DNA from 3 places in the Mitsuaria sp. TWR114 genome. Region 2 is predicted to be linked to each of the others. Evidence: riboswitches for the same ligand, from Rfam matches in the RefSeq annotation. Region 2 holds a riboswitch; each other region holds the start of a gene.
The links. A riboswitch is a leader RNA that binds a small molecule or an ion and turns the genes downstream of it on or off. The one in region 2 is predicted to bind S-adenosylhomocysteine.

Region 1 (8,140 bases), on a different contig from region 2:
GGCGGCTGGTACGGCTGCTGGACCATCCCGAGGACCATGCCGCGCTGGCGCCGATGGCGATGCGCGAGCTCGTCTACCGCGTGCTGCGCAGCGAGCAGGGCGAGCGGCTGGCACAGGTCGCGCGCGCCGACAGCCAGACGCAGCGCGTGCACCGCGCCATCCGCTGGCTGAAGGCGAATTACGCCCAGCCGCTGCGCATCGAGGCGCTCGCCAGAGAGGCGCACATGAGCGCGTCCTCGCTGCACCACCACTTCCGCGCGCTGACCTCGATGAGCCCGCTGCAGTACCAGAAGCAGTTGCGGCTGCAGGAAGCGCGCCGGCTGCTGATCGCGGAGGGACTGGAGGTCGCGCGCGCCGGCCACGCGGTCGGCTACGAGAGCCCGTCCCAGTTCAGCCGCGAGTACAGCCGGCTCTACGGCAGCCCGCCCTCGCGCGACGCCGCCAGGCGCCGGGACACGCCGCCCGCGCGGGCGCTGGCCTGAGCGCCCGGCGGCGGCCGTCGGCGGCCGTCGGCGGTCGTCGGTCAAGCGTCGTCGCGGTCCAGCGAGGCCGACAGCGCGGCATGCGCCTCGACCTCGGCGAGACGCTGGCCGAAGGTCTCGCGCGCCATGCCCAGCGCATCGGAGCCCGCCACGAAATGCAGCGGCGGCGTCGGCATCGCGGCCAACTCGACGAAGGCCCGGCCCAGCTTGGCCGGATCCCCCGGCTGCCGGTGGTTGTAGGCCTCGTAGGTGGACAGCGGCGGCCGCGGCAGCGCGGCGTAGTCCGCGATCGTCCGGGTGCCGTAGCGCACCGAGCTGGCGTCCAGGAAGTCGGTCCGGAAGAAGCCGGGCTCAACCACCGTCACCCGGATGTTGAAGCCGGCCAGCTCCGGCGCCAGCGAGGCGCTGAAGCCATCGACGGCGAACTTCGTCGCGCAGTAGACCGCCGCGCCATCGAAGCCGCGGAAACCGCCGACCGAGGCGATGTTGATCACGTGACCGTCGCGCTGCCGGCGCATGACCGGCAGCACCGCCCGGGTGACGTGCATCAGGCCGAAGACGTTGGTGGCGAACTGGCGCTCGATGTCGTCGGCGCCGATGGCCTCGAACAGGCCCAGCTGGCCATACCCCGCGTTGTTGACCAGCACGTCGATGCGACCGAAGCGCGCGACGGCCTGCTCGACCGCGTGGACCGCGTCGGCCTCGCGGCTGACGTCCAGCGGCAGGCACAGCACGGCGTCGGCGTGCGCCGCATAGGCGTCCTGGAGCGCCGCGACATCGCGGCCGGTGGCGACGACGCGATCGCCGGCGACCAGCGCCGCCTTGGCGATCTCCAGCCCGAAGCCGCGGTTGGCGCCGGTGATGAACCAGATCTTGCTCATGGGATTCCGTCCTTGGAGGGATGACAGGGTGGAGGGATTTCCCCTCGACGGGGGCGCTTGCCGGCGGACCTCGCGAGGGATGGATTCATCGTAGGCAGCGGCCCCCGGGGCCGCATGCCCGTTCCGGCGGACCGCTTGCACGATCCGCCGCGACCGGCAGGCGGTGCTCGTCGCGCTCGTCGGGCTTGCGCCGCCCGCCAACCGCCGGCCCTTCCGCACGATCCCCGCGTCCTGACTGCAAGCGACGCTGCGCAATTCGCGCGCTTGCGCTACAATCCGCAGCTTGATTCGCACAAGACCACCCTCTTCAGGTCTTCTTCTGCAGCCCCTCCGGTCCCTCTCACGGACCTTTCTGCGAGCGGCTCGCACCAGCATCAACCCCCGGTTCGTGCGCTTGCGCGTTTCTGGCTTCGGCCGGTTCGATCGTCCTTGGGCGAACGGCTGCTGGAGCACCTCTTCGTGTCCCGCCCCGGCTTCGCGCCATCGAAACAGGGAAAGGGCACATTCCCAAACCGCGCCAAGACGGTTGCTTATTGCGATTGCCTGTCAAGGCGCACACCTCATGAAAACTATGCGAACCAAAAGCATTGAGGTGGGGCGATTCCTTGTCTCACCGATGACCAAACCCCATGCCGACGGCGGATTCGCCGCGGCCGTCTCGATCCGATCGGGACGCGGCATGGCCAGCATCGATCGCGTCATGCGATTCGTGCCGACCTTCGAGACCCGCCGCGCCGCGTTGCGCTACGCGGAGACCGAAGGCACGGCCTGGGCGCGCTGCCATTGACGGCGCGCCCGTGATTCCCGAGGCGAAGGCCCGCGGCAGACCGCGGCCGGCGCCCTTATCGATTTCAAGAAAGGAGCCTCCCGTATGGCCAAGGAAGAACTGATTGAAATGCAGGGTGTCGTCAACGAAATCCTGCCGGACTCGCGCTTTCGCGTGACGCTGGAGAACGGCCACCAGGTCATCGCCTACACGGGCGGCAAGATGCGCAAGCATCACATCCGCATCCTGGCTGGCGACGCCGTCTCCTTGGAGATGTCGCCCTACGACCTGACCAAGGGCCGGATCACCTTCCGTCACCTGCAGCGCTCGGCCCACTCGGGACCGCCGCCGGTCCGTCGCTGAGCGTGCGCCGCGGGGGCCGAAGCCCTCGCGGAGCCTCCCGGTCATGACCACCGCCCTGCCCGACCCCGCCGCGGCGCCGGCCTCGCTCGAGGCCGACGACCCGATGCCCCAGCCGCCCGTGCAGCCGGACATCGACGCCTGCTGCGGCAACGGCTGCGACCCGTGCATCTTCGACCTGCACGACCTGGCGATGGACCGCTACCGGCAAGCGATGCGCGCCTGGAAGGCCCGCCACCCCGAGGCCGGCTGACGCCTCACCCCCACCCGGAAGGGCCGCCTCGCGCGGCCCTTCGCTTTTTCCGGCGGCCCCGTCCACGTTCGGGGGTCTCGCCTCCCTCCGACGAGGCCCCCCTCAGGTCGAGGGGCGTTTGCGTTTCGTGACGTTTTTGGGGACATCCTCGGGCTTCAGAACCCCCGCGCGCCCGCCGACATCCAGGACAGGCGCCGCGCTTGCCGCGCGGGCGCATCGATCTCCCCCGATCGGAGGCCCCGATGTTCATGACTGGCCAGAACCGTTTCCATGTCGCGCGTTCCGACGCCCAGGCCAACCTGCGCTTCGCGCTGGCGCGGCTGAGCACCGACTGGCGCCACCTCGACCCGTTCGGACTGGAGGTGCTGCTGCGCCACCTGCTGATGGCGGAGCACCGCTGCATGCCGCATCCCAGCGTGCTGCGCGAGCGCCCGACCAACCGCTGGCTGCTGCCGCGGCTGCGGCGCCGGCGCATCGAGGTGGCGGAGCGGCTCGTGGCCGTCGGCGGACGCGTCAGCCATGCGAGCCTGGCGCGGGTGCTGCCGCGCGGGCATGACTGGCCGGGAGTGTCGGCGCTGGTCGGGCGGCATGCCTGGGATCCGGTCGAAGGGCGCCAGCCCCGGCCGCGCGTCCCGGCCGTCGAGGACGCGCCGACCCGCCCTCAGCCGGCCGCGGCCAGCAAGGCGCGGGCCACTTCCGCGAAACCGTCGCCGCGCTCGCTGGCGGTGACGTAGGCCGGCGGGTGATCCAGCATCGGCAGGAAACGCGCGATGTTGGCCACCCCCACCGACAGGGGCACCCGCTCGAACATCAGCTGGTCATTCGTCGAGTCGCCGACATAGACCCACTCCCGCGGATCGAACGCTCGCCCGGTCAGCCGCTTCACCGCCCACTGGGCGGCGGTCCACTTGCTGTGTTCCCCGATCCAGCCGTTGACGTGGATCGAGCTCACCGTCGCCACCAGCCCATGGGCGCGCATCAGGTCGCAGACGGCGGCGATCGCGTCGTCGTCCAGCCGCGTGAATTCGCTGTGGTCGACCGCGATGTCGGTCAGCCGCCCCGCGCTGTCGCGCGCCAGCTGGGCGCCCGGCACCGTCGCCACGATCGCCCCCGCGCAGGCCTGCAGACGCGCGAAGTTCTCCCGTCGCGTCGCGTCGTCCTGGGCGAACTCGGTGACCAGCGCGTCGTTCTCCCGGTGCAGCAGCACCCCGCCGTTCTCCGCCACGATCCCCCGCAGGGGCCGGTCCAACGCGAAGGGCGCGCTCCAGCCCGCGGGCCGGCCGGTGATCGCGATGACCGGGACGCCGGCGCCCTGCAGCCGATGCAGGGCCGCCAGCGCGGCGGGGGCGATGTCGCCCTCGGCCGTCAGGGTGTCGTCGATGTCGGTCAGCACCCCGCGCAGGGGGAGCCAGGCCGCGCGGGGACAGTCGCTGAGCGGGGGGATCGTTCGCATAAGGGGCGATTGTGGCCCCGACCGTGACGCTGTCATCAAGCCGTCGAACGGAACATGTCTACAATCGCGCCCTGTTCCGAGGAGCGTTGCGACCTCCCATCCCATCGAGGCCAGGCTCGGAACCGCCGCGCGGCGACGTGCCCGCGGCCATGGCAACCGCGCTCACCCGTCGACCCTTCGCAGGCCGGGTGAGGACCGAGCGGCAAGTGCCCTCCCCACTTCTCCCCATGTCCTGATCGCTGGCGTCGACGGCCCTTCCTCGCAGGAGTCCGCATGAACGCCCAACTGAAGCCGCTGGCCCAAGACCAGTACCTGATCAAAGACCTGTCGCTGGCCGACTGGGGCCGCAAGGAGATCAAGATCGCCGAGAGCGAGATGCCCGCGCTGATGGCGATCCGTGAGGAATACGCCGCGGCCCAGCCGCTCAAGGGCGCGCGCATCACCGGCTCGCTGCACATGACGATCCAGACCGCCGTGCTGGTCGAGACGCTGCAGGCGCTGGGCGCCGAAGTCCGCTGGGCCTCGTGCAACATCTTCTCGACGCAGGACCACGCCGCCGCCGCGCTGGTCGCCGTCGGCACCCCCGTCTTCGCCTACAAGGGCGAGACGCTGGAAGACTACTGGGACTACACCCACCGCATCTTCGAGTTCGGCGCCAAGGGCGAAGCGGGCGAAGGCCCCAACATGATCCTGGACGACGGCGGCGACGCGACGCTGCTGATGCACCTGGGCCAGAAGGCCGAGAAGGACCTGTCGGTCCTGGCCAATCCGGGTAGCGAGGAAGAGCGCATCCTGTTCGCCGCGATCAGGAAGAAGATCGCCGAAGACGCGACCTGGTACACCCGCAAGAGCGCCGAGATCATCGGCGTGACCGAGGAAACGACCACCGGCGTGCATCGCCTGAAGGAGATGTCGGCCAAGGGCACGCTGCTGTTCCGCGCGATCAACGTCAACGACTCGGTCACCAAGAGCAAGTTCGACAACCTCTACGGCTGCCGCGAGTCGCTGGTGGACGGCATCAAGCGCGCCACCGACGTCATGGTCGCCGGCAAGATCGCCGTGATCGCCGGCTACGGCGACGTGGGCAAGGGCTCGGCGCAGGCGATGCGCGCGCTGTCGGCCCAGGTCTGGGTCACCGAGATCGATCCGATCTGCGCGCTGCAGGCCGCGATGGAGGGCTTCCGCGTCGTGACGATGGAATACGCCGCCGACAAGGCCGACATCTTCGTGACCACGACCGGCAACAAGAACGTGATCCGCCACGAGCACATGGCTGCGATGAAGCACAACGCGATCGTCTGCAACATCGGTCACTTCGACAACGAGATCGACGTCGCCTCGCTCGAGCAGTACGAGTGGGAAGAGATCAAGCCGCAGGTGGACCACGTGATCTTCCCGGACGGCAAGCGCATCATCCTGCTGGCCAAGGGCCGCCTCGTGAACCTGGGCTGCGGCACCGGCCACCCGAGCTACGTGATGTCCTCGAGCTTCGCCAACCAGACCATCGCGCAGATCGAGCTGTTCGCGCACAAGGACGCTTATGCCGTGGGCCAGGTCTACGTGCTGCCCAAGCACCTGGACGAGCACGTCGCGCGCCTGCAGCTCAAGACGCTGAACGCGCAGCTGAGCGAGCTGACCGACGAGCAGGCCGCCTACATCGGCGTCAGCAAGGCCGGTCCCTACAAGCCCGACACCTACCGCTATTGATCGACTGACCGTCGACTGAACCGAGACCCGACCATGCGTGCTGATCAGCGGCTTCTTTCCCTTGGCCTGGCGCCCACGCGCTCGGCTGCCCAGCGGCTGATCGACGCACGCGCGGTCGAGTGGGAAGGCCCCAAGGGCTGGACCGTCGTGCGCAAGTGCGGCGAGGACCTGCCCGAGACCACCCCCATGCGCGTGACGAACGATGCCGAACTGCGTTACGTCTCGCGCGGCGGGCTCAAGCTCGAGGGTGCGCTGGCCAAGGTCGGCGTGTCGGTGGCCGGTTTCTCGGCCCTGGACATGGGCCAGAGCGCGGGCGGGTTCACCGACGTGCTGCTCAAGGCCGGCGCGGCGCACGTGACCGGCATCGACGTCGGCCACGGCCAGCTGCACGAGACCTTGAAGGCCGACCCGCGCGTGACGGCCCTCGAAGGCATGCACGTGAAGGACTATGTGCCCGCCGAGCCTTTCGACCTCGTCGTGGGCGACCTGAGCTTCATCTCGATGATCGGCACGATCAAGCACGTGGCCGGCTGGCTCAAGCCGCAAGGCCAGGCGCTGCTGCTGATCAAGCCGCAGTTCGAGCTCGGCCCCAAGGCCTTGAACAAGAACGGCATCGTCAAGGACAAGTCGCAGTACGCCGTGGTCAAGGAACAGGCCGTGGCCGCCGCCGAGAAGCGCGACCTCGTCGTCAAGGGCTGGTTCGAAAGCCCCGTCACCGGTGGCGACGGCAACACCGAATTCTTCATCTGGATCCAACAACCATGACGACGCCGGTCAGCATCGAATTCTTCCCGCCCAACACGCCCGTCGGCACCGAGAAGCTCAAGACCGTCGTGCAGGAACTGCGCGCGGTGAATCCGCAGTACTTCAGCGTCACCTACGGCGCCGGCGGCTCCACGCGCGAGAAGACGCTGTCGACCGTCGCCGACATCGCGTCGCAGGGCTTCGACGCCGCGCCGCACCTGTCCTGCGTCGGCTCCACGCGCGAGAACATCGCCGAGATCCTGGCGACCTACCGCGCGCAGGACATCCGCCGCGTCGTCGCGCTGCGCGGCGACCTGCCCAGCGGCACGGCCACGGCGGGCGAGTTCCGCTACGCCGCCGAGCTGGTGCGCTTCATCCGCGAGACGCAGGGCGAGGACTGGGACATCGAGGTCGCGGCCTATCCCGAGTACCACCCGCAGCAGCGCTACGCGGCGCGCGACCTGCAGTTCTTCGCCGACAAGGTGCGCGCCGGCGCCAGCGGCGCGATCACGCAGTTCTTCTACAACCCCGATGCCTACTTCCACTTCGTCGAGGCCTCCCGCGCCCTGGGCGTGGAGGTGCCGATCGTGCCGGGCGTCATGCCGATCAACAACTACGCGCGCATCGCGCAGTTCGCGCAGCGCGACGGCATCGAGATCCCGCGCTGGGTCGCGCTGAAGATGGAGGGCTACATGGATGACGCCGCCTCCGTGCGCGCCTTCGGCCTGGACGTCGTCACGCGACTGTGCGAGCGCCTGATCGCCGGCGGCGTGCCGGGGCTGCACTTCTACACGCTCAACCAGAGCGCGCTGACGCTGGAGTTGTGCAAACGCCTCGGTCTCGCCGCCCAAGCTTGACCCCGCGCAAGCGGTCCGCGCCGCCGCGGGCGGTCTTCATGCCGCGCCGCCGTTCCTTGTGAACGGTCAAGGCCAGCGGCCCGGGGCCCACGTTCAATGCCGGTCACCCATTGACCAGGAGTGAACGTATGTCCCGCATCCCCACCCGATCCCGCTTGTCCCTCGGCGCCGCGGCGCTCATGGCGCTCACGGCGCTGATGACGACCACCGCGCTGCCCGCGCATGCGCAGGGCAGCCCCTGGGTGATCCGCGCCCGCGCGGTGAACATCGACCCGGCGGACAAGGACCGGACCGGGCTCGGCCTGTCGCTGAGCCGCAAGACGATTCCCGAAGTCGACATCAGCTACTTCATCACGCCGAACCTGGCGACCGAGCTGATCCTGACCGTGCCGCAACGGCACACGCTGCGCAGCAACGGCGTGCGCATCGGGACCGTGAAGCACCTGCCGCCGACGCTGACGCTGCAGTACCACTTCAACCCGGACGGGCAGTTCCGCCCCTACCTTGGCGCCGGCCTCAACTACACGCGCTTCTCCAGCGCCCGCTTCGAGCCGGCCGTGCAGGCGGCGCTGGCGCCCAGCATCGAGAAGCAGAGCGTCGGCCTGGCCCTGCAGGTCGGTTTCGACGTGATGCTGGA
Region 2 (5,778 bases):
TGCCGATGCCGGTGCCCTGGCCTTCACGGGCCTCGGTGCGCACCGACAGGACCGTCGCGCAGGACGCGCACAGGCGGGATTCGGCCTGGCCGGCGCTGCCGTTGTTGTCCGCGTAGCCGGTCGAGCCGCCATCGCGCGACTGCGAGCCGCGGCGGGGTTCATTGGATGCGTGCTGCTGCACGGCCTGGTCGCCCGAGCGGCGCGCGGCGCGCGCCTCGTCGGCGGCATTGGCGCCGTTGCGATCGACGATGTTGCCTTGCTGCTCGGCCGCCGCGACCGGCGTGTCCGGCATCGACGGCGCCGACTGGTGCCGCCCCGCGAAGAACGCTGCCACGACCAGCACGGTGGCCCCAACTGCACCCGCCGCGATCTTTTGATTGGTATTCAACGCCATGATTCACCTCTTATGGTTTTCCCCTACCTCGGGGGACGAGCGAAGAATGCCACGCTGTTACAAGTCGCGGGGCCCGGTTCTTGTTCCGTTTGTAAATTGGTGAAACGCGGCCTGTAGGACAAGGCCGCGTCCTGCGGTTTTCGTTGCTCCGGCGCGTCAGCCCAGCAGCGGCGCGAGCGCCCGCTGCGCGTCCTGCGGATCCAGCGCCATGCGGGCCGCCCAGTCCGCCACCTGGTCGTCGCCGATGCGGCCCACATTGAAGTAGGTCGCCTCCGGATGCGCGAGGTAGAAACCGCTGACGCTGGCCGCCGGCGTCATCGCCATGCCTTCGGTCAGCGCCATGCCGATGTCCTCGGCCTGCAGCACGCGGAACATGTCCCGCTTGACCAGGTGGTCCGGGCAGGCCGGATAGCCCGGCGCGGGACGGATGCCCCGGTAGGCCTCGGCGATCAGTTGCTCGTTGCTGAGCGCCTCGTCGGCCGCGTACCCCCAGAAGTCCATCCGCACGCGCTGGTGCAGCCGCTCGGCGAAGGCCTCGGCCAGCCGGTCGGCCAGCGCCTTGAGCATGATCGCGGAGTAGTCGTCCAGGTCGTCGATGAACTGCTGCTCCTTCTTGTCCACGCCCAGGCCGGCGGTGACCGCGAACAGCCCGATGTAGTCCGGCACCGTGCCCTTGGCCGCGATGAAGTCCGCCAGCGCCCGGTTGGGCCGGCGCACGCCGTCCACCACCGGCCGCTCGGACTGCATGCGCAGCCCGCGCCAGGTCATCAGCACCTCCGAGCGCGACTCGTCGCTGTAGATCTCGATGTCGTCGTCGTTGACCTGCGCGGCCGGGTACAGGCCCAGCACGCCATTGGCGGTCAGCCAGCGGCCTTCGATGAGCCGCTGCAGCATGCGCTTGCCGTCGCTGAAGACGCGCTGGGCCTCGGCGCCGACGACCTCGTCCTTGAGGATGGCCGGGAACGGCCCCGCCAGGTCCCAGGTCTGGAAGAACGGGCCCCAGTCGATGCACTGCGCCAGTTCGGCCAGGTCGTAGTTGCGGAACTGGCGCCGGCCGATGAAGCGCGGCGCCGGCGGGGTGTAGGTCGTGAAGTCAGCGCGCTGCTTGTTCGCACGCGCCTGCGCCAGCGTCACCAGCGGCGTCTGCTTCTTATTGGCGTGCAGCTCGCGGACCTTCTCGTAATCGGACTTCAGCTCGTCGATGAAGCGCGTGGCGCGTTCATCGGACAGCAGGTCCGAGCACACGCCCACCGAGCGCGACGCGTCGGGCACGTAGACCACCGGCCCTTCGTAATGCGGCGAGATCTTGACCGCCGTGTGCACGCGGCTGGTCGTTGCGCCGCCGATCAGCAGCGGGATCTTCTTCACGCGGAAGTAGTCGTCGCGCTGCATCTCCGCGGCGACGTGCTGCATCTCCTCCAGGCTGGGCGTGATCAGGCCCGAGAGCCCGATGATGTCGGCGCCTTCGACCTTGGCCTTGGCGAGGATGTCCTGGCACGGGACCATCACGCCCATGTTCACGACCTCGAAGTTGTTGCACTGCAGGACCACCGTGACGATGTTCTTGCCGATGTCGTGCACGTCGCCCTTCACCGTGGCGATGACGATCTTGCCCTTGGAGCGGACGTCGGCGCCGGCGGCGGCGAGCTGGCGCTTCTCCTCCTCGATGTAGGGCACCAGGTGGGCCACCGCGGACTTCATCACCCGCGCGCTCTTGACCACCTGCGGCAGGAACATCTTGCCCGCGCCGAACAGGTCGCCGACCACATTCATGCCGGCCATCAGCGGGCCTTCGATCACGTGCAGCGGCCGGCCGCCCTTGGCGCGGATGCCCTGCCAGGCCTCCTCGGTGTCCTCGACGATGAAATCGGTGATGCCGTGGATCAGCGCATGCGACAGCCGCGCGTCGACGTCGCCCGCGCGCCAGGCCAGCTTGGCGCTGTCGTCCTTGGCCGCGCCCTTGACCGACTCGGCCACCTCGAGCAGCCGCTCGGTTGCGTCCTCGCGGCGGTTCAGCACCACGTCCTCGACGCGCTCGCGCAGGTCGGCGGGGATCTCGTCATAGACGCCGACCATGCCGGCGTTGACGATGCCCATGTCCATCCCCGCCTGGATCGCGTGGTACAGGAAGACCGTGTGGATGGCCTCCCGCACCGGCTCGTTGCCGCGGAAGCTGAAGGACACGTTGGACACGCCGCCGCTGACCTTCGCTCCGGGCAGGTTCGCTTTGATCCAGCGCGTGGCCTCGATGAAGTCGACCGCGTAGTTGTTGTGCTCCTCGATGCCGGTGGCGATCGCGAAGATGTTGGGGTCGAAGATGATGTCCTCGGGCGGGAAGCCGATCTCGTCGACCAGCAGCCGGTAGGCGCGCTCGCAGATCTGGATCTTGCGTTCGTAGGTATCGGCCTGGCCGGTCTCGTCGAAGGCCATCACCACGGTGGCCGCGCCATAGCGGCGGATCAGCTTGGCCTGGCGGCGGAACTCGGTCTCGCCCTCCTTCAGCGAGATCGAGTTGACGATGCCCTTGCCCTGGATGCACTTGAGCCCGGCCTCGATCACCTCCCACTTGGACGAGTCGATCATGATCGGCACGCGCGCGATCTCGGGCTCGGAGGCGATCAGGTTGAGGAAGCGCACCATCGCGGCCTTGCTGTCCAGCATGGCCTCGTCCATGTTGATGTCGATGACCTGGGCGCCGTTCTCGACCTGCTGGCGGGCGACGCTCAGCGCCTGCTCGAAATCGCCATTCAGGATCATCCGCGCGAAGGCCTTGGAGCCGGTGACGTTGGTGCGTTCGCCCACGTTGACGAACAGCGTGCCGGCGCCGATGGCCACCGGCTCCAGGCCGGAGAGCTTCATCGGGGGGACGGCGGCGCGGCCCGGAGCGGTGCTGGCGTCGGAAGCGTCGGAAGCGGGAGGGAGGGCGGACATGGCGGCGGCGCTCTTCGAGGCTGGAGGAAGCTGGATCGAGACGGGGCCGCGCAACTCACCGCAACCCCGCGCGGGGCGGGACGGTGAGCGTCGTTGTTCAGCGGGGTCCCGGGGTCCGACCGCGCCGTTCCGAGCCTGGCGGGCGCCCGGATGACGGGACCTGTCGCAACGCTCCTCGGAAACCACCGCCGCCCCGATGCCGCGAATGCGGCATTGCTGGCAGCGGAAACGGCGTGCATTCTACCGGTCCGGCCCTGCTTTGTTCGTGCCGGAATGCCTGCCGAAGCCTCGCGCGGACCTATGCTCGCCCGCAGCGTGCCGCGGTGGAGGGAACCGGCGCAGGCACGGCGACATCCGACAACGACAACAACGAGGAGGCGACGTCCGGTCGCCGGGAAGGCCACGTGGATCTGGTCCAACTTCCTTCAAACAGCCTGCGCGTGGGACAGGTGCTGACCTTCTCGCTGCGCGACGCGGCGGGGCACCTGCTGTTCGCCGCCGGGCATCCGCTGCCCGACACGCCGCAGGTGCGCGAGCTGCTGGCGCGCGGGCCCTGGGTCCAGGCGCACGAGACGCGCGAATACCAGCGCGCCCTGGCCCACAAGCTCGACACGATGATGCTGCAGGGGGCCTCGCTGTCCGCGCTGGCCAATGCCAAGGCCGAGTACAAGCCCACGCGGCCCATGCCCCTGCCGGCGGCGACGGGGCCGGCGCACACCGCCATCTGGGCCGATTTGCAGTGGCATGCGCAGCAGGTGCTGCGCGATCCGCATCGGCCGGACTTCCTCCTGCGCCTGGCGCAGCTGCTGGACACGGTGCTGTCGCGCCTGACGCAGCAGCCCGATGCCTCGCTGGCGATGCTGGTGCACGACGCCGGCCAGGAGCCGCTGCAGTACAGCGCGCGGCATGCGCTGCTGTCGCTGGTGCTGGCGGAGATGACGACCCGCCAGCTCGGCTGGAGCGAGGGCCGCCGGCGCACGCTGGGCCTGGCGGCGCTGACGATGAACCTGGACAGCGCCGCCCAGCAGGACCAGCATGCGCTGCGGCCGGAGGCGCTGGCCCAGGCGCAGCGCGAGGCCCTGGCCGGCCATGGCGACCGCGCGGCGGCCACGCTGCAAGGGATCGGGGTCGACGACGAGGCCTGGCTCGCCGCGGTCCGCCTGCATCACGACGCCGGGCCGGGCCCGCTGGCCGGCCGTGCGGACGGCGAGTTGATGGCGCGCCTGCTGCGCCGCATCGACGTCTATGGCGCGCGATTGAGCCCGCGACGCAACCGCCGGGCGCTGTCGGCGGCGCAGGCCGCGCGGGCGGTCTACCTGGACGAGCTGCAGCAGCCCGACGAGGCGGGCGCCGCGCTGATCAAGGCGATCGGCCTCTATCCGCCGGGCTCGCTGGTCCGGCTGGCCAATGGCGAGGAGGGCATGGTGCTCAAGCGCGGGCACAGCGCGAGCGAACCGCTGGTGGCGGCGCTGATCGGCCGCAGCGGCTCGCCGCTGACCGTGCCGGTGCTGCGCGACACGCGCTTGCCGGCGCAGGCGATCTCGGCCAGTCTGGCGCCGCATGAAGTCCGGCTGCGCGTCCACATGGACGCGATGCTCAAGCTCTATTGAGGTGGACTGCCCTGGCCGCTGCCCCGCCGGCCCTCACCCCCGCCCTCTCCCGCGAAGTGGGAGAGGGAGAGGGAGGGATCAGACGCCTTCAGTGATCAGTCCGCTGAACAGCTTGCTGCCCCACGGGCGCGGCCGGTAGGCGGCGACCTTCTGCGCGATCGCGCGGATGTGGTCGGGCGTCGTGCCGCAGCAGCCGCCGGCGATGTTCAGGAAGCCGGCCGCGGCGAACTCGCCCACCAGCCGGCCGGTGACGTCCGGCGTCTCGTCGAAGCCGGTGTCGCTCATCGGGTTGGGCAGGCCGGCATTCGGGTAGCAGGAGATCGGCGTGTCGCCGGCCGCCTTGGACAGTTCCTCGATGTAGGGCCGCATCAGCGCCGCGCCGAGCGCACAGTTCAGGCCGATCGCCAGCGGCAGCGCGTGGCGCACCGAGTGCCAGAACGCCGTCACCGTCTGACCCGACAGGATGCGGCCCGACGCGTCGGTCACCGTGCCGGAGATGATCACCGGCAGGCGCTCACCGGTGTCCTCCATCAGCTGGTCCACCGCGAAGATCGCGGCCTTGGCGTTGAGCGTGTCGAAGATGGTCTCGATCAGGAACAGGTCGACGCCGCCCTCGAGCAAGCCCTTGGCCTGCTCGTAGTAGGCGGCGCGCAGCGTGTCGAAGTCGACGTTGCGAGCGCCCGGGTCGTTCACGTCGGGACTGATGGACGCCGTGCGCGGCGTCGGGCCGAGCGCGCCGGCCGCGAAGCGCGGCTTATCCGGCGTGCTGAACGCGTCGCAGGCCTCGCGCGCCAGGCGCGCCGCAGCGACGTTCATCTCGTAGGCGAAGGCCTCCAGCCCGTA
Region 3 (8,140 bases), on a different contig from region 2:
ATCGATGCCGCGGATGCCGATGCCGACGCGACGCCGCCGGCCGAGGGCGACGACCCCGCCGAGCCCGCCGCCACCACGGCGGCCGATACCCCCGAAGGAGACATCGATGAACCTGCTTCGCCGTGACCTGATCGCGCTGCTGGGCGCGGGCTGCGCCTCGCCCTGGGCGATGGCCTTGAACCTGAGCGAGGGCGACGCCGCCTCCGGCGTGCGCGCGGCCCTGGAGCGCGGCGCGCAGGCGGCGATCGCGAACCTGGGCCGCACCGACGGCTTCCTGGGCAATCCGCAGGTGCGCATCGAGCTGCCGGGCGCGCTCAAGGACGCGGCCCGGCTGCTGCGCACCACCGGCCAGGGGCGGCGCATCGACGAACTGGTGACCTCGATGAACCGCGCCGCCGAGCAGGCGATGCCCGAGGCGCGCCAGCTGCTGGTCAGCACCGTGCGCAATATCAGCGTCGAGGACGCGGTGCGGATCGTGCGCGGCGGCGACAACGCGGTGACGCGCTTCTTCGAGGACAAGACGCGCTCGCCGCTGACGGACCGCTTCCTGCCGATCGTGACGAAGGCGACCGAGCGCCAGTCGCTGAGCGAGAAGTACAACGCCGTCGCCGGCAAGGCCCTGGGCTTCGGCCTGATCCGCAAGGAGGACGCCAACCTGCAGTCCTACGTCACCGACAAGGCGCTGGACGGGCTGTATTTCATGATCGGCCAGGAGGAGAAGAAGATCCGCCAGGACCCGGTGGGCACCGGCAGCGCCATCCTGAAGAAGGTCTTTGGCGGATGAGAAGGCTGGGACCGGGCGCGGTTTTTTACAATCGCGCCCCATGAACGCCCCGACCGCCGCCCGTCCCGCCGCCGCCTACACCCGCGGCGCCGCCTTGCCCGCCCTCCTGGCGCAACGCATCGCCGTCCTGGATGGCGCGATGGGCACGATGATCCAGCGCTACAAGCTGACCGAGGCGGACTTCCGCGGCGCGCGCTTCGCGGACCATCCCAAGGACCTCAAGGGCAACAACGACCTGCTGGTGCTGACCAAGCCCGAGGTCATCAGCGAGATCCACCGCCAGTACCTGGACGCCGGCGCCGACATCATCGAGACCAACACCTTCGGCACGACCACCGTCGCGCAGGAGGACTACGGGCTGGAGGCCTTCGCCTACGAGATGAACGTCGCTGCGGCGCGCCTGGCGCGCGAGGCCTGCGACGCGTTCAGCACGCCGGATAAGCCGCGCTTCGCGGCCGGCGCGCTCGGCCCGACGCCGCGCACGGCGTCCATCAGTCCCGACGTGAACGACCCGGGCGCTCGCAACGTCGACTTCGACACGCTGCGCGCCGCCTACTACGAGCAGGCCAAGGGCTTGCTCGAGGGCGGCGTCGACCTGTTCCTGATCGAGACCATCTTCGACACGCTCAACGCCAAGGCCGCGATCTTCGCGGTGGACCAGCTGATGGAGGACACCGGTGAGCGCCTGCCGGTGATCATCTCCGGCACGGTGACCGACGCGTCGGGCCGCATCCTGTCGGGTCAGACGGTGACGGCGTTCTGGCACTCGGTGCGCCACGCGCTGCCGCTGGCGATCGGCCTGAACTGTGCGCTCGGCGCGGCGCTGATGCGGCCCTACATCGAGGAACTGTCCAAGGCGGCCGGCGACACGCCGATCTCCTGCTACCCGAATGCCGGCCTGCCCAACCCGATGAGCGACACCGGCTTCGACGAGACGCCGGACGTCACCGGCCGGCTGGTGGGCGAGTTCGCCGCGGCCGGCTTCCTGAACATCGCCGGCGGCTGCTGCGGCACGACGCCCGACCACATCCGCGCGATCGCGCAGAAGGTCGCCGCCTACCGGCCGCGCCCGTGGGGCAGCAAGCTGTTCAGCGGACTGATCACTGAAGGCGTCTGATCCCTCCCTCTCCCTCTCCCACTTCGCGGGAGAGGGCGGGGGTGAGGGCCGGCGGGGCAGCGGCCAGGGCAGTCCACCTCAATAGAGCTTGAGCATCGCGTCCATGTGGACGCGCAGCCGGACTTCATGCGGCGCCAGACTGGCCGAGATCGCCTGCGCCGGCAAGCGCGTGTCGCGCAGCACCGGCACGGTCAGCGGCGAGCCGCTGCGGCCGATCAGCGCCGCCACCAGCGGTTCGCTCGCGCTGTGCCCGCGCTTGAGCACCATGCCCTCCTCGCCATTGGCCAGCCGGACCAGCGAGCCCGGCGGATAGAGGCCGATCGCCTTGATCAGCGCGGCGCCCGCCTCGTCGGGCTGCTGCAGCTCGTCCAGGTAGACCGCCCGCGCGGCCTGCGCCGCCGACAGCGCCCGGCGGTTGCGTCGCGGGCTCAATCGCGCGCCATAGACGTCGATGCGGCGCAGCAGGCGCGCCATCAACTCGCCGTCCGCGCGGCCGGCCAGCGGGCCCGGCCCGGCGTCGTGATGCAGGCGGACCGCGGCGAGCCAGGCCTCGTCGTCGACCCCGATCCCTTGCAGCGTGGCCGCCGCGCGGTCGCCATGGCCGGCCAGGGCCTCGCGCTGCGCCTGGGCCAGCGCCTCCGGCCGCAGCGCATGCTGGTCCTGCTGGGCGGCGCTGTCCAGGTTCATCGTCAGCGCCGCCAGGCCCAGCGTGCGCCGGCGGCCCTCGCTCCAGCCGAGCTGGCGGGTCGTCATCTCCGCCAGCACCAGCGACAGCAGCGCATGCCGCGCGCTGTACTGCAGCGGCTCCTGGCCGGCGTCGTGCACCAGCATCGCCAGCGAGGCATCGGGCTGCTGCGTCAGGCGCGACAGCACCGTGTCCAGCAGCTGCGCCAGGCGCAGGAGGAAGTCCGGCCGATGCGGATCGCGCAGCACCTGCTGCGCATGCCACTGCAAATCGGCCCAGATGGCGGTGTGCGCCGGCCCCGTCGCCGCCGGCAGGGGCATGGGCCGCGTGGGCTTGTACTCGGCCTTGGCATTGGCCAGCGCGGACAGCGAGGCCCCCTGCAGCATCATCGTGTCGAGCTTGTGGGCCAGGGCGCGCTGGTATTCGCGCGTCTCGTGCGCCTGGACCCAGGGCCCGCGCGCCAGCAGCTCGCGCACCTGCGGCGTGTCGGGCAGCGGATGCCCGGCGGCGAACAGCAGGTGCCCCGCCGCGTCGCGCAGCGAGAAGGTCAGCACCTGTCCCACGCGCAGGCTGTTTGAAGGAAGTTGGACCAGATCCACGTGGCCTTCCCGGCGACCGGACGTCGCCTCCTCGTTGTTGTCGTTGTCGGATGTCGCCGTGCCTGCGCCGGTTCCCTCCACCGCGGCACGCTGCGGGCGAGCATAGGTCCGCGCGAGGCTTCGGCAGGCATTCCGGCACGAACAAAGCAGGGCCGGACCGGTAGAATGCACGCCGTTTCCGCTGCCAGCAATGCCGCATTCGCGGCATCGGGGCGGCGGTGGTTTCCGAGGAGCGTTGCGACAGGTCCCGTCATCCGGGCGCCCGCCAGGCTCGGAACGGCGCGGTCGGACCCCGGGACCCCGCTGAACAACGACGCTCACCGTCCCGCCCCGCGCGGGGTTGCGGTGAGTTGCGCGGCCCCGTCTCGATCCAGCTTCCTCCAGCCTCGAAGAGCGCCGCCGCCATGTCCGCCCTCCCTCCCGCTTCCGACGCTTCCGACGCCAGCACCGCTCCGGGCCGCGCCGCCGTCCCCCCGATGAAGCTCTCCGGCCTGGAGCCGGTGGCCATCGGCGCCGGCACGCTGTTCGTCAACGTGGGCGAACGCACCAACGTCACCGGCTCCAAGGCCTTCGCGCGGATGATCCTGAATGGCGATTTCGAGCAGGCGCTGAGCGTCGCCCGCCAGCAGGTCGAGAACGGCGCCCAGGTCATCGACATCAACATGGACGAGGCCATGCTGGACAGCAAGGCCGCGATGGTGCGCTTCCTCAACCTGATCGCCTCCGAGCCCGAGATCGCGCGCGTGCCGATCATGATCGACTCGTCCAAGTGGGAGGTGATCGAGGCCGGGCTCAAGTGCATCCAGGGCAAGGGCATCGTCAACTCGATCTCGCTGAAGGAGGGCGAGACCGAGTTCCGCCGCCAGGCCAAGCTGATCCGCCGCTATGGCGCGGCCACCGTGGTGATGGCCTTCGACGAGACCGGCCAGGCCGATACCTACGAACGCAAGATCCAGATCTGCGAGCGCGCCTACCGGCTGCTGGTCGACGAGATCGGCTTCCCGCCCGAGGACATCATCTTCGACCCCAACATCTTCGCGATCGCCACCGGCATCGAGGAGCACAACAACTACGCGGTCGACTTCATCGAGGCCACGCGCTGGATCAAAGCGAACCTGCCCGGAGCGAAGGTCAGCGGCGGCGTGTCCAACGTGTCCTTCAGCTTCCGCGGCAACGAGCCGGTGCGGGAGGCCATCCACACGGTCTTCCTGTACCACGCGATCCAGGCGGGGATGGACATGGGCATCGTCAACGCCGGCATGGTCGGCGTCTATGACGAGATCCCCGCCGACCTGCGCGAGCGCGTCGAGGACGTGGTGCTGAACCGCCGCGAGGACGCAACCGAGCGGCTGCTCGAGGTGGCCGAGTCGGTCAAGGGCGCGGCCAAGGACGACAGCGCCAAGCTGGCCTGGCGCGCGGGCGACGTCGACGCGCGGCTGTCGCATGCGCTGATCCACGGCATCACCGATTTCATCGTCGAGGACACCGAGGAGGCCTGGCAGGGCATCCGCGCCAAGGGCGGCCGGCCGCTGCACGTGATCGAAGGCCCGCTGATGGCCGGCATGAATGTGGTCGGCGACCTGTTCGGCGCGGGCAAGATGTTCCTGCCGCAGGTGGTCAAGAGCGCGCGGGTGATGAAGTCCGCGGTGGCCCACCTGGTGCCCTACATCGAGGAGGAGAAGCGCCAGCTCGCCGCCGCCGGCGCCGACGTCCGCTCCAAGGGCAAGATCGTCATCGCCACGGTGAAGGGCGACGTGCACGACATCGGCAAGAACATCGTCACGGTGGTCCTGCAGTGCAACAACTTCGAGGTCGTGAACATGGGCGTGATGGTCCCGTGCCAGGACATCCTCGCCAAGGCCAAGGTCGAAGGCGCCGACATCATCGGGCTCTCGGGCCTGATCACGCCCAGCCTGGAGGAGATGCAGCACGTCGCCGCGGAGATGCAGCGCGACGACTACTTCCGCGTGAAGAAGATCCCGCTGCTGATCGGCGGCGCAACGACCAGCCGCGTGCACACGGCGGTCAAGATCTCGCCGCATTACGAAGGGCCGGTGGTCTACGTGCCCGACGCGTCGCGCTCGGTGGGCGTGTGCTCGGACCTGCTGTCCGATGAACGCGCCACGCGCTTCATCGACGAGCTGAAGTCCGATTACGAGAAGGTCCGCGAGCTGCACGCCAATAAGAAGCAGACGCCGCTGGTGACGCTGGCGCAGGCGCGTGCGAACAAGCAGCGCGCTGACTTCACGACCTACACCCCGCCGGCGCCGCGCTTCATCGGCCGGCGCCAGTTCCGCAACTACGACCTGGCCGAACTGGCGCAGTGCATCGACTGGGGCCCGTTCTTCCAGACCTGGGACCTGGCGGGGCCGTTCCCGGCCATCCTCAAGGACGAGGTCGTCGGCGCCGAGGCCCAGCGCGTCTTCAGCGACGGCAAGCGCATGCTGCAGCGGCTCATCGAAGGCCGCTGGCTGACCGCCAATGGCGTGCTGGGCCTGTACCCGGCCGCGCAGGTCAACGACGACGACATCGAGATCTACAGCGACGAGTCGCGCTCGGAGGTGCTGATGACCTGGCGCGGGCTGCGCATGCAGTCCGAGCGGCCGGTGGTGGACGGCGTGCGCCGGCCCAACCGGGCGCTGGCGGACTTCATCGCGGCCAAGGGCACGGTGCCGGACTACATCGGGCTGTTCGCGGTCACCGCCGGCCTGGGCGTGGACAAGAAGGAGCAGCAGTTCATCGACGACCTGGACGACTACTCCGCGATCATGCTCAAGGCGCTGGCCGACCGGCTGGCCGAGGCCTTCGCCGAGCGGCTGCACCAGCGCGTGCGGATGGACTTCTGGGGGTACGCGGCCGACGAGGCGCTCAGCAACGAGCAACTGATCGCCGAGGCCTACCGGGGCATCCGTCCCGCGCCGGGCTATCCGGCCTGCCCGGACCACCTGGTCAAGCGGGACATGTTCCGCGTGCTGCAGGCCGAGGACATCGGCATGGCGCTGACCGAAGGCATGGCGATGACGCCGGCGGCCAGCGTCAGCGGTTTCTACCTCGCGCATCCGGAGGCGACCTACTTCAATGTGGGCCGCATCGGCGACGACCAGGTGGCGGACTGGGCGGCCCGCATGGCGCTGGATCCGCAGGACGCGCAGCGGGCGCTCGCGCCGCTGCTGGGCTGACGCGCCGGAGCAACGAAAACCGCAGGACGCGGCCTTGTCCTACAGGCCGCGTTTCACCAATTTACAAACGGAACAAGAACCGGGCCCCGCGACTTGTAACAGCGTGGCATTCTTCGCTCGTCCCCCGAGGTAGGGGAAAACCATAAGAGGTGAATCATGGCGTTGAATACCAATCAAAAGATCGCGGCGGGTGCAGTTGGGGCCACCGTGCTGGTCGTGGCAGCGTTCTTCGCGGGGCGGCACCAGTCGGCGCCGTCGATGCCGGACACGCCGGTCGCGGCGGCCGAGCAGCAAGGCAACATCGTCGATCGCAACGGCGCCAATGCCGCCGACGAGGCGCGCGCCGCGCGCCGCTCGGGCGACCAGGCCGTGCAGCAGCACGCATCCAATGAACCCCGCCGCGGCTCGCAGTCGCGCGATGGCGGCTCGACCGGCTACGCGGACAACAACGGCAGCGCCGGCCAGGCCGAATCCCGCCTGTGCGCGTCCTGCGCGACGGTCCTGTCGGTGCGCACCGAGGCCCGTGAAGGCCAGGGCACCGGCATCGGCATGGTGGGCGGCGCGGTGGTCGGCGGCCTGCTGGGCAGCGCGGTCGGCGGCGGCACCGGCAAGAAGATCGCCACGGTGGGTGGCGCGGTGGCGGGCGGCTACGCCGGCAACGAGATCGAGAAGCGCCAGCGCAGCACCACCGTCTGGGTGGTGAAGATGCGCAACGCCGACCAGAGCAACCGCACGATGACCTTCAGCCATGACCCGGGCGTGCAGAGCGGCGACGTCGTGCGCGTCAGCGACGGCCAGCTGATCCGCCAGTAAGCCGGATCCCTGATCGCGAGGGCCGCCCCGCGCGGCCGAGAACCCCCGAAGCGCCGGCATCGTCCGGCGCTTCTGCTTTCCGGCGCGGCGCGAGGTCCCCGTCCGACCGCACCGGGCCTCATTCCTCACGGCCCGGCAGCGCGCGTCGCCACTGGATCGCTTCCGCGACGTGCGCCGGCGCAACGATGTCCTCGGCCGCCAGATCGGCGATGGTGCGCGCGATCCGCAGCACGCGATGGAAGCTGCGTCCCGACCACGCCAGCCGCGCCGACGCGCGATGCAGCATCGCCTCGGCGTCGGGCGCCATCCGCAGGTGCTCGTCCAGTTGACCCGCGGCCAGCCGGCCGTTCACGCAACCCTGCCTGGCTTCGGCGCGCCGGCGGGCCGCTGCGACGCGCGCGGCGACGGTGGCGCTGGGCTCGCCGTCCGGTGCGGCCGAGAGCACCGCGGCCGGCAGCACCGGCACCTCCACCGTCAGGTCGATGCGGTCGAGCAGTGGCCCGGAGAGCCGGTTCTGATAACGCGTGACCTGGTCCGGTGAGCAGCGGCAGGCCTTGGTCGGATTGCCGAGATGGCCGCACGGGCAGGGGTTCATCGCGGCGATGAGCTGGAAGCGCGCCGGGAAATCCGCCTGATGCGCGGAGCGGGAGATATGGACGCGTCCGGTCTCGAGCGGCTCGCGCAGCGCTTCGAGCGACAGCCGCTGGAACTCCGGCAGTTCATCCAGAAACAGCACGCCATGCTGGGCCAGCGTGATCTCGCCGGGGCGCGGCGGCGAGCCACCGCCGATCAACGCCGCGGCGGAGGCGCTGTGATGCGGCGACCTGAAAGCGCGCTGCGCCCACAGCGATGGCCGGAACTGGCCGTTGGCGCTCAGCAGCGCGGCGGACTCCAGGGCCTCGGATTCCGACAAGGGCGGCAGCAGCGTCGGCAGGCGCTGGGCCAGCATCGACTTGCCGGTGC

Region 1: it holds a riboswitch for S-adenosylhomocysteine, as region 2 does, so the genes downstream of both, ahcY (adenosylhomocysteinase) here and metH (methionine synthase) in region 2, are expected to answer to the same signal.
Region 3: it holds a riboswitch for S-adenosylhomocysteine, as region 2 does, so the genes downstream of both, metH (methionine synthase) here and metH (methionine synthase) in region 2, are expected to answer to the same signal.

Annotation. Positions count from the first base shown of each region.
Region 1 is NZ_VOSR01000022.1:86-8,225, forward strand. It holds partial or broken gene FUT87_RS01215 (helix-turn-helix domain-containing protein) at 1-482, shown strand, start outside; gene FUT87_RS01220 (SDR family NAD(P)-dependent oxidoreductase) at 524-1,363, opposite strand; gene infA (translation initiation factor IF-1) at 2,235-2,492, shown strand; gene FUT87_RS01230 (oxidoreductase-like domain-containing protein) at 2,536-2,742, shown strand; gene FUT87_RS01235 (hypothetical protein) at 2,985-3,476, shown strand; gene FUT87_RS01240 (HAD family hydrolase) at 3,404-4,195, opposite strand; S-adenosyl-L-homocysteine riboswitch at 4,268-4,366, shown strand; gene ahcY (adenosylhomocysteinase) at 4,469-5,902, shown strand; gene FUT87_RS01250 (TlyA family RNA methyltransferase) at 5,936-6,667, shown strand; gene metF (methylenetetrahydrofolate reductase [NAD(P)H]) at 6,664-7,503, shown strand; gene FUT87_RS01260 (OmpW/AlkL family protein) at 7,632-8,140, shown strand, end outside.
Region 2 is NZ_VOSR01000541.1:325-6,102, reverse strand. It holds partial or broken gene FUT87_RS18840 (hypothetical protein) at 1-388, opposite strand, end outside; gene metH (methionine synthase) at 551-3,253, opposite strand; S-adenosyl-L-homocysteine riboswitch at 3,404-3,508, opposite strand; gene FUT87_RS18830 (HD-GYP domain-containing protein) at 3,730-4,935, shown strand; gene FUT87_RS18825 (homocysteine S-methyltransferase family protein) at 5,014-5,778, opposite strand, start outside.
Region 3 is NZ_VOSR01001101.1:2,185-10,324, reverse strand. It holds gene FUT87_RS27790 (fumarylacetoacetate hydrolase family protein) at 1-126, shown strand, start outside; gene FUT87_RS27785 (DUF4197 domain-containing protein) at 107-784, shown strand; gene FUT87_RS27780 (homocysteine S-methyltransferase family protein) at 825-1,901, shown strand; gene FUT87_RS27775 (HD-GYP domain-containing protein) at 1,980-3,185, opposite strand; S-adenosyl-L-homocysteine riboswitch at 3,407-3,511, shown strand; gene metH (methionine synthase) at 3,662-6,364, shown strand; gene FUT87_RS27765 (glycine zipper 2TM domain-containing protein) at 6,527-7,177, shown strand; gene FUT87_RS27760 (YifB family Mg chelatase-like AAA ATPase) at 7,296-8,140, opposite strand, start outside.